4 regions of the Pseudomonas halotolerans genome follow, and region 3 is predicted to be linked to each of the others. Evidence: predicted binding sites of a transcription regulator. Region 3 holds the regulator's gene; each other region holds the start of a gene.

Region 1 (4,873 bases), on a different contig from region 3:
GAAGCTGGAAACCTGGGCCGCGCGCGAGGCGGATGGGCAACTGGACTGGCAAAAACTCTTCGCCAGTCAGCCGGCTAAACCGCAGGTCAAGGTCGAACCGGCATCGGCCCCGGCAGCCGCCGATTCGCCCGAGCCTGAACCCCAGGCACCGAGCAAACCCTGGCAGGTGCTGTTGAAGGACGTGCAACTGCGCAATTACCAGGTGCACCTGGCCGATCGTCAGGCGCAACCTGCCGTGGCCCTGGACCTGGGCCCGCTGAACCTCGACCTGCAGAACTACGACACCCTCAACGGTTCACCCTTTACCCTCAAGCTGGATACCGGAGTGGGCAAACAGGGCAAGATCCTGGCGGACGGCGAGGTCAACCTGAACCCGGTCACCGCCCGGCTCAAGGTCAAGACCCAGGACATCGACTTGCGGGTCGCCCAGGCGTACATCAACCCGTTCATTCGCCTGGAACTGCGCTCCGGGATGCTCGGCAGCGACCTGGCGGTGGACCTCAAGAGCACCGAGCCGCTGGCATTCGCCGTCACCGGTCGCGCCCAGGTCGACCAACTGCACACCCTCGATACCCTCAGGACCCGGGACTTCATCAAATGGAAACAGTTGGTGCTCGAAGGGCTCAACTATCAGCACGGCGATAGCCTGTCGATCGACAAGGTCAACCTGTACCAGCCTTACGCGCGATTCATGATCAACCGAGACCGTACCACCAACGTCGATGACCTGCTGATCCCACAACCGGCCGACAGTGGTACGAACAACAGCCCGGCAAAACCGGCCTCCCAGGACAAACCGCTGGGCATCCACGTCGGCGGCATTGCCATCAACGACGGCTCGGCCAATTTCGCCGACTTCAGCCTGACACCAAACTTCGCCACGGCCATCCAGCAGCTCAACGGTCAGATCGGCACCATCGACAGCCGCCAGGCCAAGCCGGCCACCGTGGACATCAACGGCAAGGTCGACCGCTACGCGCCTGTCACCATCAAGGGCGCGGTCAATCCCTTCGACCCGATGGCCAGCCTCGACATCGCCACCAGCTTCAAGCGGGTCGAACTGACGACCCTGACGCCCTATTCCGGCAAATTCGCTGGCTATCGCATCCGCAAGGGCCGACTCAACCTCGACCTGCATTACCGGATCACCAAAGGCCAGTTGCAGGCCGACAACAAAGTGGTGGTCGAGCAACTGCAGTTGGGGGAAAAGGTCGACAGCCCGGACGCCGTGAGCCTGCCGCTCAAACTGGCCGTCGCGCTGCTGAAGGACTCCGAAGGCAGGATTTCCATCGAGCTGCCGGTTTCCGGCGACCTCAATGACCCGCAATTCAGCGTGATGCCGATTGTCTGGCAAACCCTGCGTAATCTGGTAGTACGGGCCGCCCAGGCGCCATTCAAACTCATCGGTGGGCTGGTGGCCGGTGGCAGCTCGCAAGACTTGGGCAGCGTGTCATTTGCCCCGGGCTCAAGCGAACTGAACCCGGAAAACGAAGGCACGCTGCTCAAGTTGTCCGAGGCCCTCGGCAAACGTCCTGAGCTACGCCTGGAGATCGAAGGCACCGCCGCCCAAAGCAGCGACGGTCCGCTGCTCGCCGCCCAGCGTCTGGAACGTGAATACCAGTACAACTACTACAAGATGCTGCAGCGCCGGGGCGACAAAGTCCCGGCCAAGGCCTCGCTGCTGGAGGTGCCCGAGGATGAAAAGGCCCCGCTGCTCGAAGGCATCTATCGCACCCGTCTCAAGACCCAGCCACCGGCGGAATGGACGCAACTGGATAAAAAGGCACGCACGGAAAAACTGCGCGAAGGCGTGATTAAGTTCTGGAGTGGCAACGAAGTGTTGTTGCGTCAACTGGGACAGGAGCGCGCCAGCAGCATCAAGGACTTCCTGGTGGACAAAGGGCAATTGGCCGATGACCGCGTGTATTTCATCGACGCCAGCCTCGCTCAGGCCGAAAGCGACGGGCGCGTGATCACCCCCATGCATCTGGATGCCGAATAAGATGAAACGTCTGTATGGACTGAGTCTGGTCTTGCTACTTGCCAGCGGCCAGGCGTCAGCGGCCGATACATTGCGTTGTGGCAGCCAGTTGATCAGCGTCGGTGACCGTTCCGGAGAAGTGCTGCAAAAATGCGGGCAACCCGCGGCGCGGGATGACTTGGGCTACGAGCGCAGCGTCAATCGCCGGGAAGAATACCCGGTGGAAGAATGGACCTACGGCCCCAACAACGGCATGTACCAGTATTTGCGTTTCAAAGGTAACCGGTTGGTGCAGATCACCAGCAAGCGGGGGCGCTGAGCGGGCCACTGCACAATCGGCAGGCATGTGTGTTGAATGTCCTGCCGCCTTCGCGAGCAAGCCCGCTCCCACAGTGGACCGAGTTTCGTGAGGAAGAATGCGATCCATTGTGGGAGCGGGCTTGCTCGCGAAAAGGGGCACCCGATTTCCCAGGCTGATCCCTGAATACTTTTCCATCGCGCAATAGAACAGGCCCCCGGCACGAATGCCGGGGGCCTGTAATGGCCACGTCCGTGTGGCCTTTCGCATGAACTCCAAAGCAACGGCAAACGTATGTCTCAGCCCGCTTGCCGCGCCTTCTCCCGGTCCAGGCGAGAAGTCTTGAGTCTTACTCGGATTTCAGGCCATCAGCCGAAACGTCTCTAACGCCTTTGATTTTCTTGGTGATCGCCACGGCGGTGTCTTTTTGCGCGTCGCTCAGGACGGCAGTCGACGACAGCGACACTACGCCTTTATTGGTTTCTACCTTGATATCGGAACCTGGGATGCCTTTTTCAGTGACCAGATCGGCTTTGACCTTGGTGGTGATCCAGGTATCAGAAACGTCTTCCTTAGCCTCTGTCACTTCACCAGCAGCCAGCATCATTGGCGCCTGAGTTGCTTGAGTGGTCTCGGCGAAAGCGCTAGCCATGGTCAGAGTCAGGGCGGTGGCAGCTGCGGCAGTGATAGCGAACTTCTTCATACGAGTAACTCCTGTTTTTCTCAAAAACTGCCGGAGGTGTTTCCCGGCAGGGTTAACAGGAGTAGTGCGAAGGCTGTGCCAGTTTTGCGCTGCGAATTAATTCGTTTTAAATCAATCAGTTAAGCGAAACAGCAATTTTCACAATCATGCAAAATGCATGGCCCGCTGATTTTGGACATGCAAGTTGCGGGTTTTCGGCTGTCCGCTAAACCGCTGAATTGTTGGGCTTTTATTCCGCCCCCTGTCAATCACTCGCTACGGGCAGGTCGGGCGAATAAAAACCCCGCTGTTTTGCAGCGGGGTCGGGTCGGCTCAAACCACTTTATCAACCCGCGGCAGCAGCGCCCGTACAACCGGCCGGCAAGTATTCTTGGTCAGCGTTAGAAACGCACGTCCAAGCGCCGGTAGCTGTGCGAGAAAGAGTGATCGTCTTACCTGCCACGGCAGCAGGAGCGTTCGCAAGGGTACAAACGATGGTACCTGCTCCCGCTGCGGCGGTACCGGTGATCGCAATGGTGCAATTACTGGTAGGAGACGTAATGTTCATATTAGCCTCCGAGGGATCGGTCCCTTGATTCATGGCGTCTTCATATGGCACCTTCAGTGCCGAAATTTCCGCCAGCCCCGCCGTAGCCTTGGCCCGCGCTTGATATTTGGAATACTGCGGCAACGCAAACGTCGCCAGAATGCCGATGATCGCCACAACGATCAGCAACTCGATCAGCGTAAAGCCCTTCTGCTTATTCATAGATATCTCCATAGCATGAGGTGGAATCTCATGACTTGTAGAGACCAATGCATGGCATGTGCCAACCCTGTCGCACCCGCTGGCAGGGGACTTCGACCCGCAGCACCGCTATGTCCTACCCCAACAACCGCACTATCTGACGTTTTTTGTCACTGCGCCTCGCTGGTTTGGTCTGGATGCTTGACTAGGCTATAAGTCATGAACTGTCCGCGTCTGGAATTCCCATGAATGACATCGCCTTAAGCGGTCTGGCCAAGCAATTGGTACTGGCCGAACTGATCACCGAGCAAAGTGCGCACCAGGCGTACCAACAGGCCCAAAGCAGTCGCATGCCCCTGGTCAGTTACCTGGTGCAGAACAAACTGGTCCAGAGCCGCCAGGTAGCGGAAATTGCCTCGGAGCATTTCGGCGTGGCCCTGCTGGACCTCAACAGCCTGGACAAGGAAACCCAACCCAGCGGCCTGGTCAGCGAAAAACTGGTGCGCCAGCATCACGCCCTGCCGCTGTGGCGACGTGGCAACAAACTGTTCGTGGGCATCTCCGACCCCACCAACCACCAGGCCATCAATGACATTCAGTTCAGCACCGGCCTGACCACCGAAGCCATCCTGGTGGAGGACGACAAGCTCAGCGACGCTATCGAAAAGTTTTTCGAATCTTCCAGCACTGGCCTGGAAGGCATGGGCGATGTCGACCTCGACGGCCTGGACATCGAGTCGATCGATGATCACAAGCAGGACTCCATCGCCGGCCAGGACACCGACGACGCGCCGGTGGTGCGGTTCGTCAACAAGATGCTGCTGGACGCGATCAAAGGCGGCTCCTCTGACCTGCACTTTGAGCCCTATGAAAAAATCTACCGGGTGCGAGTGCGTACCGACGGCATGCTGCGAGAGGTGGCCCGCCCGCCGATCCAACTGGCCACCCGCATCGCCGCGCGCCTGAAGGTCATGGCCAGCCTCGATATTTCCGAGCGGCGCAAACCCCAGGACGGGCGCCTGAAAATGCGCCTGTCAAAAAACAAGTCCATCGACTTCCGGGTCAACACCCTGCCCACGCTCTGGGGCGAAAAAGTGGTGATCCGGATCCTCGACCCCTCCAGTGCGCAGATGGGCATCGATGCCCTGGGCTACGAGCCGGACC
Region 2 (4,873 bases), on a different contig from region 3:
CGACGCCTTCGCGAGCAAGCCCGCTCCCACATTGGAATGCGTTCTCCTGTGGGAGCGAGCTTGCTCGCGATGGCGCCGGGACGAGCACCACAAAAACCTGCACTCAAGAAAAAGCCCCTCGTGCGAGGGGCTCCTTGTGCAGCTTTCAAGCAACCATCGATATCACGCCATCTGAATGATGGTCTGCATGATGGTGCTTTGGGTGGAGATGGTCTTGGCGTTCGCCTGGTAGTTGCTCTGGGCCTTGATCAGCTCGACCAGTTCGTTGGTCAGGTTGACGTTGGACTCTTCCAGGGAGTTGGAGACGATCGAACCCAGGGTGCCGGTTTCCGGGGCATCGTAGCCCGGGATGCCCGACGCGAAGGTTTCTTTCCAGCTGCTGCCGCCTACCGGCTGCAGGCCTTGCTCGTTGGTGAAGCTGGCGAGGGCGAGCTGACCGATCGGCTTGGTCTGGTTGTTGCTGAAGTTGGCCAGCAGTACACCACTACCATCGATGGTCAGGTTGGTGATCTGGCCGGTGGCGTAGCCGTTCTGGGCAGGGATTGACCGAGCGGTGTCAGCGTTGAATTGGGTGGTGTTGGCCATGGAGACCGTAATCGTCGACGAACCGGCACCGTTGGCGGTCCACACGCCGTTGGTCACGGTGCCAGGCACCCAGCCAGTGAGTACCAGATCGTTGTTGATGGTCGCAGGCGGAGTGCTGACCTGAACCAACTTACCACTCGAATCAAAGGTCATCGTAGAAGGAACGGGAGCGTTCGGCGCAACCGGCGCGCTGCCATTGAGGTTACGACCATCGATCAGGGTGTAGACATCCCAGGTGTTGGCGCCCGTCTTGACCATGTACTGGTCCATGGAATGCTGGTTACCCTGGGTATCGTAGACAGGGGTGGTGAATTGCTTAGTGAACGTAGCGGTATCGGTTGGATCGAGTACGTAGGGCGCCGCCTGTGAAATCGGCGTTGCTGTCGAATTCAGGTTGATCGTCGACGAAACCAGGCTGGTCGCTTGCGGCGGCAAGTTGGAAGTGTCAATGCGCAAGTCGGTCAAAATACCGTTGAGGATGTTGCCATTGGCATCCACGCCATAGCCCTGCAAACGCGCAGTACCATCGCTGTTGGTGACGAAGCCATCCTTGTCGGTCTTGAACGTACCGGCACGGGTGTAGCTCAGGGAGCCGTCGTTGCTCAGGACAAAGAAACCGGAACCCTGGATGCCCATGTCCAGTACGTTGCCGGTGTTGTTGACGTCACCCTGGCTGAACTGCTGGGAGACGTTGGCCAGGCGCACGCCGTTGCCGACGGTCTTGCTGCCACTGCCCAGCCTGGTAGCTGAGTAGACGTCTTCGAATTCCGCACGGGACGATTTGAAACCGGTGGTCGCCACGTTGGCGATGTTGTTGCCGGTTACGTCCAGGTGCTTGTTGGCTGCATAGAGACCGCTAAGGCCGATGTTGAAAGACATGTTGCACTCCTTTTGCCGGTTTAGTCGGCTCTACATACCAATAGTTTGTACTTTGGACAGGGCGATGCTGCCCAGCCCGGCGAGATTGAGCATCAGCTCACCGCCCGTCTGGCTGATCGTCACGCTGCTGACGGTCGCCGGCAGGTTGGTGATCAGCGACACGGGTTTGTCATCGATAGTGGTCGAAGCGGTGAAGGTGTAAGTGCCCGACTCAACGGTGGTGCCCGCATCGTTCTTGCCATCCCAAATGAAGGCCGAGTTACCAGCATTCTGGCTACCCAGCTCGATCGTACGGACGGTCTTGCCGTCCTTGTCCGCGATCTTGATCGCGAGCGAGGACACCGAGGCCGGTACCACCACCGTGCCGTTAAGGCTCTTGGAGGTATCGACCACCGCCTTGTCACCCGGGGCGATGACCGAACGGCCCACCAGGGACGAGGCTTGCAGGGCCTGGGACGAGTTGTAGTTGCCGGCAATACCACTGACGGTCTCGTTAAGCGTGGTGATGCCTTCCAGGCTGCTGAACTGCGCCAACTGGGCAACGAACTCGCCGTTATCCTGCGGCTCCAACGGGTTCTGGTTTTTCAGCTGGGTGACCAGCAGTTGCAGGAACGCATCCTTGCCCAGCTCCTGGGAGCCGGTAGCTGCGTTCGTTGCCGCCCCCAGCCCATCGGTGGTGGTGTTGGTCTTGACCGAGGAGTTGGCCAGAATCTCGTTTAGGCTCAAACCACTGGTAGTGTTGGTGACGCTCATGTGACTCGCCCCTTATCACTGACCGAGGGTCAGGACCTTCTGCATCATGGTTTTGGCGGTGTTCATCATTTCGACGTTGGTCTGGAACGAACGACTGGCGGAAATCATGTCGGCCATTTCTTCAACGACGTTGACGTTCGGGTAATAGACGTAGCCCTTGGCGTCGGCGGCCGGATGGTTCGGCTCGTAGCGCGCGTCGAGGTTGCTCTGGTCTTCGACCACACCCAGCACCTGTACGCCCTGGCCCGCGGCATCCTGCTCCTGGAACAGCGAGTCGCTGCCGCCAGACTGGCCGCCCTGGAACATGGTGGCGAACACCGGGTGACGGGCACGGTAGGTCTGGTCGATGCTCGACGAAACGGTTTCGGCGTTGGCGATGTTACTGGCAACGGTGTTCAGACGCGTGGTCTGGGCACTCATGGCGCTGCCGGCAATGTTGAATACGCTCGCAATCGACATGACTTACTCTCCGCGCAGGGCCGATACCAGCCCTTTGAATTTGCTATTGAGCAGGGTGAAGCTGGCCTGGAAGTTCACGGAGTTTTCCGTGTAGTTGGACTGTTCCAGTTGGGCGTCCACGGTGTTCTGGTCGATCGAAGGCTGCATCGGCGTGCGGTACATCAGCGATTCATCGCCATTGCCCAGGCCTTCGGCTTCGATATGACGGCTGTTGGTCATGTTCAGGGCGAAGTGGCCGTTCTTGGTCTTCTCATTCTGCTCGGCGAGCACTTTGGAGAAGTCCAGGTCCCGAGCCTTGAAGTTCGGGGTATCGGCGTTGGCGATGTTGTTGGCCAGGACTTCGGCACGCTGGGCGCGGAAGCTCAAAGCCTTTTCGTGGATGCCGAGCGCTTTATCGAAACTGATGCTCATGTTGGAAACCTTCGGGTGACCAGAATTTACGTACGATGAACATAGCAAGCGTCGTGCCACTTTCAAAAACCCCATAAACCGGGGCTTTGCGGGCATCGGCAAGGCGGCAATGCCAGAAAAGCGGCAATCGGTTTCCGCTGGCTGCCGCTTTTCTGCCGCTTCTCAAGGGCAAATGACACTCAAATTGTGGGAGCGGGCTTGCTCGCGAAGGCGGTGTATCAGTCGAAATAAATGTCACTGTCACACCGCATTCGCGAGCAAGCCCGCTCCCACAGGGACAGTGGTGGTGGGGAGGAAATTGGCAGGTATAAAAAAGGGAGCCCCTGAGGACTCCCGTTTTTATGACAACCCGAGCGAATCACTTCGCCTGATAGATGATCCCCGGGCTGCACTGCACCATCTGGTAATGGTCCGGCAAACCGTTCAGTGCCTCGGAGGCGCCGAGGAACAGGTAGCCGCCCGGTTTGAGCGTGCTGTGGATGCGCAGCAGGATGTCTTTTTTCACTTCGGCAGAGAAGTAGATCAGCACGTTGCGGCAGAACACGATGTCGAACTTGCCCAGGCTGGCGTAGCTGTCCAGCAGGTTGAACGAACGGAACTCCACGCGGTTCTTGATCGGTGCCTTGACCACCCAGCGCCCCGGCCCTTTGGGGTCGAAGTAGCGTTGCAGGCGATCAGGCGACAGGCCGCGACCGATGGCCAGGCTGTCGTACTCACCGGTCTTGCAGTTATTGAGCATCGTCCCGGACAAATCGGTGGCAACGATTTGCACGCCTCCTTTCAACTGGCCGATGTTGGTCCGCTCGAACTCATCGATGGACATCGACAGCGAATAGGGTTCCTGACCCGACGAGCAGGCCGCCGACCAGATCCGCAAGCGTTGCCCCGGACTGGCCTTGATGGCCGCCGGCAGCACCCTGTTCTTCAACACCTCGAACGGATAGGTGTCGCGAAACCACAGGGTTTCGTTGGTGGTCATGGCATCCACCACCATCTCGCGCAACCCACTGCGTGGCTGGGTCTGGATGCGCTGGACCAGTTCGCCCAACGATTTCAGGCCCTGCTGTTCCATCAATTTATTGAGACGGCTCGACACCAGGTATTGCTTGTTTTCACCAAGCAAAATGCCACAGGCTTTTTCCAGGAAGACCCGGAACTGTTCGAAATCCAAATTACCCGTAGACAAAATACCGCCTCTTTCATCGTGTTGATTTGCCGGGCGCACAACGCGCCCGACCTTTATTCTGCTGCCTTGATGCGCTCGACCACCCGGGAAGCCAGGTCATCGGGCCGGAACTTGGCCAGGAAATCATCGGCCCCCACCTTCTTGACCATCGCCTGGTTGAAAACACCGGACAACGAGGTGTGCAAGACAATATGCAGCTTTTGCATGCGCGGGTCGTTACGGATTTCCGAGGTCAGGGTGTACCCGTCCATCTCCGGCATTTCAATGTCGGAGATCATCATCAGAAACTCCTCTTCCGGCTTCTTGCCCTCATCCACCAGCTTGCGCAGGTAATCCAGGGCCTGGCGTCCGTCGTTCAACGCTACCACTTCGACACCGACCGTTTGTAGACAACGGGTCACCTGCTTACGTGCCACCGAAGAATCATCGACCGTCAGGACACGCAGTGAAATCGCCTTGTGCTGGGTTTCGGCGTCGATCACCCCCACGGAAATCGTTTCCGGGGTCGGTGCCACTTCGGCGAGGATTTTCTCCACGTCGATGATTTCCACCAACTGGTTATCGACCCGGGTCACCGCCGTGAGGTAGTGATCGCGACCG
Region 3 (4,873 bases):
GACTCCGTACGCATCGCCCGGACCGATGAGAAAAACCGCACCACCATCATTACCAGCAGTCGTATGACAGTCTTCCCGCAGCGAGAATATGCGCAGACCGAGCAACCCGTTAGAATCGACGGCGCCGGTGGTGTATCGACCGGCACGGGAATGAAAGCGTATTTGAAGGAAAGCAGGATACACCTGCTATCGAACGTAAGAGGACAGTATGAAGCTCGCTAAAACCCTCCCTATTTTGCTCAGTCTGGGCGCAGCACTGGGAAGCGCGAGCGCCTGGGCCCTCCCGACCGACCGCGACCAGCCTATCCGCATCCAGGCCGACGATGCCCAACTGGACGACAAGAACGGTGTGGCCACCTACAAGGGTGACGTGATCATCACCCAAGGCTCGATGAAGGTCACCGGCAATACCGTGACCATCACTCGTACCCAGTCCGGCGATATCGACGTGGTGACCTCGGTGGGCAACCTGGCCTACTTCGAACAGATGCAAACCGCCGGCGACACCAAGCCAGTTCAAGGCTATGGGGTCACCATTCAGTACCACGCCGCCAAAGACCGCGTCGTGCTGATCGATCGCGCCAAGGTCATCGACAAGGACGGCAACACCACCCAGGGCGAGAAAATCGTCTACGACACGAACAAAAAGCTGGCCAGCGCCGGTCGTGCCACTGGCAGCAAGGTCACCGAGCAGCGTCCACGGATCGACATGGTCATCCAGCCGAAAAAGAAAACCGACGAGCAGAAGGCCCAGTAATGGCAACTCTGAAAGCTCAGCACCTGGCCAAGAGCTACAAGAGCCGTCAAGTCGTGCGTGATGTCAGCCTGTCCATCGACAGCGGCCAGATCGTCGGCCTGCTCGGCCCCAACGGTGCAGGCAAGACCACCTGTTTCTACATGATCGTCGGCCTGGTCCAGGCCGATCAGGGCCGCGTCCTGATCGACGACCTGGATGTCAGCCACCAGCCAATGCATGGCCGGGCGAAGGCCGGTATCGGCTATCTGCCGCAAGAAGCATCGATCTTCCGCAAACTGTCGGTTGCCGACAACATCATGGCGATCCTCGAGACCCGCAAGGAACTCGACAAGGCCGGCCGGCGCCAGGAGTTGGAAAGCCTGCTGCAGGAATTCCACATCAGCCACATCCGCGACAACCTGGGCATGAGTCTGTCCGGTGGCGAACGGCGCCGCGTGGAAATCGCTCGCGCCCTGGCCACCGCACCGAAATTCATCCTGCTGGACGAACCATTCGCCGGCGTGGACCCGATTTCGGTGGGCGATATCAAGCAGATCATCCACCACCTCAAGGCCAAGGGCATCGGCGTATTGATCACCGACCATAACGTACGCGAGACGCTGGATATCTGTGAAACCGCCTATATCGTCAATGACGGCCAGTTGATCGCCGAAGGCGACTCCGCGACCATCCTGGCCAATGAACTGGTCAAGGAAGTGTATTTGGGCCATGAATTCCGCCTGTAAGCGAAAAGTGTCTGGTCAATCGCCCCGGCGTCGCTAATTTTATTACGCGGCGCCCTAGGCAAACACTTCAGTTTCAGGCATATAATTTGCTTAAGTTTGGCGCTTCGGCGCCCTGTAGTGGATGGCGCATGTGCGCCGGCGAATAAGGTGTTAAGCCCCAGCCATGAAACCATCGCTAGTCTTGAGAATGGGCCAGCAGCTGACGATGACACCGCAGCTGCAACAGGCCATCCGCCTGCTCCAATTGTCGACCCTGGACCTGCAACAGGAAATCCAGGAGGCCCTGGAGTCCAATCCGATGCTCGAACGCCAGGAAGAAGGCGACGACTTCGACAACACCGATCCGCTGGCCGATAACGTCGAGCAAAAGACCAACACCGAAATCCCGGAACCGTCCTACCAGGAAACCGCCCCGACGGTGGACAACCTCGAGGATGGCGAATGGAATGAACGCATCCCTAACGACCTGCCCGTGGATACAGCCTGGGAAGACGTCTACCAGACCAGCGCCAGCAGCCTGCCCAGCAGCGATGACGACGAGTGGGACTTCACTACCCGCACCTCCACCGGCGAAAGCCTGCAGAGCCACTTGCTGTGGCAACTGAACCTGGCACCGATGTCCGACACCGATCGTCTGATTGCCGTGACCCTGATCGACTGCATCAACAATCAGGGCTACCTGGACGAGACGCTCGAAGAAATTCTCGAAGCTTTCGACCCGGAACTGGACATCGAGCTGGATGAGATCGAAGCCGTCCTGCACCGCATTCAGCAGTTCGAACCGGCCGGCATCGGCGCCCGCAACCTGGGCGAGTGCCTGTTGCTGCAACTGCGCCAGTTGCCCGCCAAGACACCTTGGCTGGCCGAAGCCAAGCGCCTGGTCACCGATTACATCGACTTGCTGGGCGGTCGCGACTACAGCCAGTTGATGCGTCGCATGAAGCTCAAGGAAGATGAACTGCGCCAGGTGATCGAACTGGTCCAGAGCCTCAACCCGCGCCCGGGCTCGCAGATCGAGTCCACCGAACCCGAATACGTGGTTCCCGACGTCATCGTGCGCAAGCACAACGACCGCTGGCTGGTGGAACTGAACCAGGATTCGATGCCCAAGTTGCGGGTCAACGCCCAGTACGCCGGCTTCGTAAAACGTGCCGACACCAGTGCTGACAACACCTTCATGCGCAACCAGTTGCAGGAAGCGCGCTGGTTCATCAAGAGCCTGCAAAGCCGCAACGAAACCCTGATGAAAGTAGCCACCCAGATCGTCGAACATCAGCGCGGCTTCCTGGAGTACGGCGACGAAGCGATGAAACCGTTGGTCCTGCACGACATTGCCGAGGCAGTGGGCATGCACGAGTCGACCATTTCGCGGGTGACCACCCAGAAATTCATGCATACCCCCCGGGGCATCTATGAGCTGAAATACTTTTTCTCCAGCCACGTCAGCACCTCCGAAGGCGGTGAATGCTCGTCCACAGCCATCCGTGCGATCATCAAAAAACTGGTGGCTGCGGAAAATCAGAAAAAGCCGTTGAGTGACAGCAAGATCGCTGGTTTACTGGAGGCACAAGGCATTCAGGTGGCCCGCCGTACCGTCGCCAAATACCGCGAATCCCTCGGGATCGCACCTTCGAGCGAACGCAAGCGGTTGATGTAACAGGCCACGCCACAGCGTTCCAGTGGCAGGCATTTCTGCCTGCCGCTTTATGCACTGGCAACGAAGGAGAAGCTGTATGCAAGTCAACATCAGTGGACACCAACTGGAAGTGACCGAACCTCTGCGCGAATACATCGGCGAAAAACTCGAACGATTGGAGAGGCATTTCGACAAGATCACCAACGTGCAAGTCACGATGAACGTCGAAAAGCTGCTGCAGAAAATCGAAGCCACGTTGCATATCCCCGGCGGAGAAGTGGTTGCCAACGCTGCGCATGAAGACATGTATGCCGCCATCGACCTGCTGACCGACAAGCTGGATCGCCAACTCAAAAAGCATAAGGAAAAGACCCAGAGCCTCCTCCAGGGCGCGACCGGTCGTTAACCCCCCTAATCCATGATCCGACTAGAATCCATCCTGACCCCCGGCCGTTCCCAGGTGAACGTGCCGGGTGGCAGCAAAAAGAAAGCCCTCGAACAAATTGCCAACCTGATCCACCGCGAGGTCCCGGGTCTGGAAATGCAGGACGTCTTCGAGGCCCTGTTTGCCCGTGAAAAACTGGGCTCCACCGGCTTTGGCAACGGTATCGCCATTCCTCATTGCCGCCTCAAGGCCTGTACAGCGCCGATCAGTGCGCTGCTGCACCTTGAAGCCCCCATAGATTTCGATGCCATCGACGGCGAACCGGTCGACCTGCTGTTTGTACTGCTGGTACCGGAAGCGGCGACCGATGCGCACCTTGAGCTGCTGCGCCAGATCGCCAGCATGCTGGACCGCAAGGAAGTGCGCGAGAAATTGCGCAGCGCGCCGAGCAACCAAGCCTTGTATCAGGTTGTCCTGGACGAGCAGAACGGTCATTAAACATGCGCATGATCATTGTCAGCGGACGCTCCGGCTCCGGTAAAAGCACGGCGCTAAACGTGCTTGAGGACAGCGGCTACTACTGCATCGACAACCTGCCGGCCGGCCTGCTGCCGGAACTGGCCGAGCGCGCCCTGATCCATACCGAACTGGCGCAACCGCTGGTGGCGGTCTCCATCGACGCACGTAATCTGCCGAGCCACCTGTCGCGGTTCCCGGAACTGCTGGCGGAAGTGCGCAATCGGCATATCCAGTGCGACGTGCTGTATCTGGATGCCGACGAGGAAACGCTGCTCAAGCGCTTCTCCGAAACCCGTCGGCGTCACCCCCTGAGCAACGCAAGCCGCTCCCTGGCCGAAGCCATCCATGACGAGAGCCAACTGCTGGGGCCGATCGCCGACCTGGCGGACCTGAAGGTCAACACCACCCACCTGAACCTGTATCAACTGCGCGACACCATCAAGTTACGCCTGCTGAACCAGCCGGAACCGGGTACGGCGTTTCTGGTGGAATCGTTCGGTTTCAAGCGCGGAATGCCGGTAGACGCCGACCTGGTGTTCGATGTGCGCTGCCTGCCCAATCCTTATTGGAAACCGGAACTGCGCGAACAATCGGGGCTCGACCAGCCGGTGATCGACTACCTGGCCGCCCAGCCGGATGTCGAGGAAATGTACCAGGACATCTCCAGCTACCTGCTCAAATGGCTGCCGCGCTTTGCCGCGAGCAACCGCGCCTATGTCACGATTGCCATTGGCTGCACCGGTGGCCATCACCGCTCCGTCTACCTGACCGAACGTTTGGGTCAGCTCCTGCAACAGTCCCTGAAGAACGTCCAGGTTCGCCACCGCGACCTCAGCTAAAGGATTCACATC
Region 4 (4,873 bases), on a different contig from region 3:
CCAGTTCGCGACCGCGCTTGACCATGCCCATGATGTCTTCGTGGGCCAGGTCGAACAGTCGCTTGAGCTCGGGGAGCACGAAATACACCGGCTGCAGGATGTCGATGCGATAGGGCGTGCGCATGGCTTCCAGCGGATCGAAGGCTTGATGCTCCGGCTCGTCCGACAAGCAGTAAACGGTTTCTTTGGGCGAAGACAGGATGCCGCCACCGTAGATGCGCCGGCCTTGCGGGGTTTGCACCAGGCCGAACTCAATGGTCATCCAGTACAGGCGCGCCAGGTAGACGCGTTCTTCCTTGGACGCCTGCAGGCCGAGTTTGCCGTAGGTGTGGGTAAATTCGGCAAACCAGGGGTTGGTCAGCAGCGGGCAGTGACCAAAGATCTCGTGGAAAATGTCCGGCTCTTGCAGGTAATCCAGTTCTTCGCGGGTACGAATAAACGTCGCGACCGGAAACTGTTTGCTGGCGAGCAATTCAAAAAAGGTCTGGAAGGGGATCAGCGCCGGTACCCGGGCGACTTGCCAGCCGGTGGTTTCGCCCAACACCTTGTTGATTTCACCCAATTGCGGAATACGGTCGTGGGGCAGGCCCAGCTTGTCGATACCGTCCAGGTACTCCTGGCACGCACGGCCTTCAATGACTTTGAGCTGGCGGGTGATCAGCGTATTCCACACCGCATGTTCCTCAGCGGTGTAGTGGATAAAACCTTGCGCATCGGGCTCGCGGGCCACGTACTGCGTCTGCTTCATGCTGCTCTCCTGCTGATTTCCCTCTGGGGGACGGCTTGTTTGTTGTTATGTCCAGCGATGCATTAGAGATAACCCGAAGCAGGCGTCGGCGCAGCGGCGAGATAGAGAGATCAGTTTTCAATAAAGGCTAATATCGTAAAGTTTTCGTTACGTATCGGCTGGCGTGGCGATATGCTGGAGGTTTTCGAGTGGGAATCGGCCTACAACTGTCACATAATCTTGACGACTATTTGCGCGCCACTGCAGAAAATCTCTGGGCGGGGAGCTTGCTCCCGCTGGGGGCTGTGCCGAAGGCTGCGATCTTTTGGGGCTCAAGTGTTTTGGAAAAGATCGCAGCCTCGCTTCGCTCGGTAGCTCCTACAAGCGGGAGCGAGTGCCCTCGCCACGAATTCCTAATCCACATCGGGTCTTTTTATGCGCATCAAAGTCCATTGCCAGAACCGCATCGGCATCCTGCGGGACATTCTCAACCTGCTGGTGGAGTACGGCATCAACGTCGCCCGCGGGGAAGTGGGCGGTGAGCACGGCAATGCGATTTATCTGCACTGCCCGAATCTGATCAACATCCAGTTTCAGGCGCTGCGTCCGAAATTCGAAGGCATTGCCGGGGTCTTCGGCGTCAAGCGCGTCGGGTTGATGCCCAGTGAGCGCCGGCACATGGAGCTCAACGCGCTGCTCGGCGCCCTGGAATTTCCGGTGCTGTCCATCGACATGGCAGGCTCCATCGTCGCCGCCAACCGGGCAGCGGCGCAGTTGCTCGGGGTGCGAGTGGACGAAGTGCCAGGAATCCCCCTGTCCCGGTACGCCGAGGATTTTGACCTGCCGGAGCTGGTGCGCGCCAATCAGTCTCGCATCAACGGCTTGCGAGTCAAGGTCAGGGGGGATGTGTTTCTGGCGGACATCGCGCCGCTGCAATCGGAGCATGACGACAGCGAGGCCATGGCCGGTGCGGTGCTGACGCTGCATCGGGCGGACCGGGTCGGCGAGCGCATTTATAACGTGCGTAAACAGGAGCTGCGTGGCTTCGACAGTATCTTTCAGAGTTCCAAGGTGATGGCTGCGGTGGTGCGCGAGGCCCGGCGCATGGCGCCGTTGGATGCGCCGCTGCTGATAGAAGGCGAAACGGGTACCGGCAAGGAGTTGCTGGCTCGCGCTTGTCACCTGGCGAGTCCGCGCGGGCAGTCTCCGTTGATGGCGCTCAATTGCGCGGGGTTGCCGGAATCCATGGCCGAGACTGAACTGTTCGGCTACGGCCCCGGTGCTTTCGAGGGCGCCCGGGCCGAAGGCAAGCTCGGGTTGCTCGAGCTGACCGCCGGAGGCACGTTATTCCTCGACGGAGTGGGGGAAATGAGCCCGCGCCTGCAAGTGAAATTGCTACGCTTTTTGCAGGACGGTTGCTTCCGTCGTGTCGGCAGCGATGAAGAGGTGTACCTGGATGTCAGGGTGATCTGTGCGACCCAGGTGGATTTGTCCGAACTCTGCGCCCGAGGGGAATTCCGTCAGGATCTGTACCACCGCTTGAACGTTCTTTCGCTGCATATCCCGCCATTGCGCGAGTGCCTCGACGGCCTGACCCCGCTGGTGGAGCATTTCCTTGATCAGGCCAGTCGGCAGATTGGCTGTCCATTGCCTAAACTGGCGCCGGCGGCGATGGACCGCCTCAGCCACTATCACTGGCCGGGCAACGTCCGTCAGTTGGAAAACGTGCTGTTCCAGGCTGTTTCCCTGTGTGATGGCGCAACGGTGAAAGCCGAGCATATCCGCCTGCCGGACTACGGCGTGCGTCAGCCCCTGGGGGACTTTTCCCTGGAGGGCGGACTGGACGACATCGTCGGGCGATTCGAGAAAGCCGTGCTTGAGCGGCTGTACTCCGAACACCCCAGCAGCCGACAACTGGGCAAGCGGCTGGGGGTTTCCCATACCACCATCGCCAATAAGTTGCGTGAGTATGAGGTCGGTAAGGAACCTGGGATGTAATCCGTTATTTGTGGCGAGGGGATTTATCCCCGCTGGGGCGCGAAGCGGCCCCCGATATCCTGTCTGACACACCGCGCAAGCAGGCACAGTTTGGGGCCGCTTCGCAGCCCAGCGGGGATAAATCCCCTCGCCACAAGTATTCGTGAGCCTGCCCATCCGGTCATCCTTTGCCTTGCAGCGGCATGACACCGCCGGTTTTTCGTCTTCGATACATTTCCCTAAATCCCTTCAAGAACCCGCAAACCCTTTGTTTGTGCGGCTCTACGGCGCCAGAAAAAAGTTGGTCTGCAAATTGCTTAGTGCTCAGCAGTACAGCAGTGGACGGCAAACGTCCGGCATGCAGAGGAACGACTGTGGACAAGTACCTTTATGTGGCAATGACCGGCGCCAGCCAGAACGCACTGGCGCAGCGGGCCCATGCCAACAACCTGGCGAACATCTCCACCAACGGTTTTCAGAAAGACCTGGAGCAGGCCCGTTCGATGCCAGTGTTTGGTGACAGCTTTCCGGCGCGGGCATTTGCCATGTCCGAGCGTCCCGCCACCGACTTCACCCCTGGCGCGCTGGTGGAAACCGGCCGTGACCTCGACGTGGCAGTCAGCGGGCCGGGCTGGATGGCTGTGCAGAACCCTGAAGGCGGTGAAAGCTACGTGCGCACCGGCAGCCTCAACGTTGACGCCCTGGGCGTGCTGCGGGCCGGCAACGGTATGCCGGTAATGGGCAACGGTGGTCCGATCGCCGTGCCGCCAGAGCAGAAAATCGAGATCGGCCAGGACGGCACCATCAGCATCCGCGCCATGGGCGAAGGCCCGCGCGTGATGGCTGAAGTCGACCGCATCAAGCTGGTCAACCCGGATCTTCGCAACATGACCAAGGGCCTGGACGGCACCATCCGTACCAAGGACGGCCAGCCGGCTGTCATTGATGCCAACGTGCAGTTGGTGTCGGGGTTCCAGGAAGCGAGCAACGTCAATGCCGTGGACGAGATGACGTCGGTGCTGGCCCTGGCCAAGCAGTTCGAGCTTCACGTCAAGATGATGAACACCGCCAAAGAAGGCGACGAAGCCATGGCTCGGGTCTTGCAGATCTAATCATTAATTACAGCGTCGCGCCGAAAAACAGGCGTACGAGGAGAATCGAATGCTTCCGGCTCTTTGGGTTGCCAAAACAGGTCTGTCCGCCCAGGACACCAACCTTTCTACTATTTCCAACAACCTGGCGAACGTGTCGACCACGGGTTTCAAGCGTGATCGCGCCGAGTTTCAGGACCTGCTGTACCAGGTCAAACGCCAGCCAGGCGCCCAATCGACCCAGGACAGCGAACTGCCGTCGGGCCTGCAAGTGGGTACCGGTGTGCGTATCGTCGGCACTCAGAAAAACTTCAACGCCGGCAGCCTGCAAACCACCGAGCAGCCGCTGGACATGGCCATCGACGGTCGCGGTTTCTTCCAGATCCTGCAACCCGATGGCACCACGTCCTACACCCGTGACGGTACGTTCCACCTCGATTCCAACGGCCAGATCGTCAATGCCAGCGGTTTCGCCCTGGAGCCGGCCATCGTCATTCCCAACGATGCCCAGACCTTCACCGTGGGCCGCGACGGCACCGTGTCCATCACTGTAGCGGGCAACCCTGCCTCCCAGGTGATCGGCAACCTGCAGACGGCCGACTTCATCAACCCGGCCGGCCTGCAAGCGGTGGGTAACAACCTGTTCCTGGAAACCGCGGCCAGCGGCGCGCCACAAGTCGGCACGCCAGGCCTGAACGGCTTCGGTACCACGCTGCAGAACACCCTGGAAACGTCCAACGTGAGCACCGTGGAGGAGATGGTCAACATGATCACCACCCAGCGCGCCTACGAGATGAACTCCAAGGTGATCTCCACCGCCGACCAGATGCTCTCGTTCGTTACGCAGAATCTGTAATCACGTCTATAGGGCGGCCTGAGGCCGCCTGCAACACCAAGAGGTAGGGTCATGAATCGCTTCGTATCTGTTCTGGCACTGAGTGGGATTACCGCGCTCGCGGGCTGTGTCGCGCCACCGCCCAAGCCCAATGACCCGTATTACGCTCCGGTGTTGCCGCGCACGCCGTTGCCGGCTGCCGCCAACAATGGTTCGATCTACCAGGCCGGTTTTGAGCAGAAC

The links. Region 3 encodes sigma-54, which starts transcription at its own class of promoters, with help from an activator protein. Its sites were predicted from a motif close to ANTGGCATNNANNTTGCTNT; they were not measured.
Region 1: a site for sigma-54 is predicted at 3,777-3,796, ahead of AAIS01_RS24255 (pilin). Genes of this name have one in related genera too.
Region 2: a site for sigma-54 is predicted at 3,129-3,148, ahead of flgB (flagellar basal body rod protein FlgB). Genes of this name have one in related genera too.
Region 4: a site for sigma-54 is predicted at 3,005-3,024, ahead of AAIS01_RS15680 (flagellar basal body rod protein FlgF). Genes of this name have one in related genera too.

The regions. Positions count from the first base shown of each region.
Region 1 covers NZ_JBCNTJ010000023.1:37,502-42,374, forward strand. The annotation lists gene AAIS01_RS24240 (DUF748 domain-containing protein) at 1-2,002, shown strand, start outside; gene AAIS01_RS24245 (DUF2845 domain-containing protein) at 2,004-2,300, shown strand; gene AAIS01_RS24250 (BON domain-containing protein) at 2,629-2,982, opposite strand; gene AAIS01_RS24255 (pilin) at 3,308-3,730, opposite strand; gene pilB (type IV-A pilus assembly ATPase PilB) at 3,955-4,873, shown strand, end outside.
Region 2 covers NZ_JBCNTJ010000001.1:72,116-76,988, forward strand. The annotation lists gene flgE (flagellar hook protein FlgE) at 163-1,464, opposite strand; gene flgD (flagellar hook assembly protein FlgD) at 1,495-2,217, opposite strand; gene flgC (flagellar basal body rod protein FlgC) at 2,233-2,676, opposite strand; gene flgB (flagellar basal body rod protein FlgB) at 2,680-3,087, opposite strand; gene cheR (protein-glutamate O-methyltransferase CheR) at 3,446-4,273, opposite strand; gene AAIS01_RS00365 (chemotaxis protein CheV) at 4,327-4,873, opposite strand, start outside.
Region 3 covers NZ_JBCNTJ010000013.1:91,896-96,768, reverse strand. The annotation lists gene lptC (LPS export ABC transporter periplasmic protein LptC) at 1-222, shown strand, start outside; gene lptA (lipopolysaccharide transport periplasmic protein LptA) at 209-757, shown strand; gene lptB (LPS export ABC transporter ATP-binding protein) at 757-1,482, shown strand; gene AAIS01_RS17870 (RNA polymerase factor sigma-54) at 1,646-3,139, shown strand; gene hpf (ribosome hibernation-promoting factor, HPF/YfiA family) at 3,216-3,524, shown strand; gene ptsN (PTS IIA-like nitrogen regulatory protein PtsN) at 3,537-4,001, shown strand; gene rapZ (RNase adapter RapZ) at 4,004-4,861, shown strand.
Region 4 covers NZ_JBCNTJ010000010.1:162,983-167,855, reverse strand. The annotation lists gene phhA (phenylalanine 4-monooxygenase) at 1-748, opposite strand, end outside; gene AAIS01_RS15685 (sigma-54-dependent transcriptional regulator) at 1,163-2,725, shown strand; gene AAIS01_RS15680 (flagellar basal body rod protein FlgF) at 3,079-3,816, shown strand; gene flgG (flagellar basal-body rod protein FlgG) at 3,866-4,651, shown strand; gene flgH (flagellar basal body L-ring protein FlgH) at 4,703-4,873, shown strand, end outside.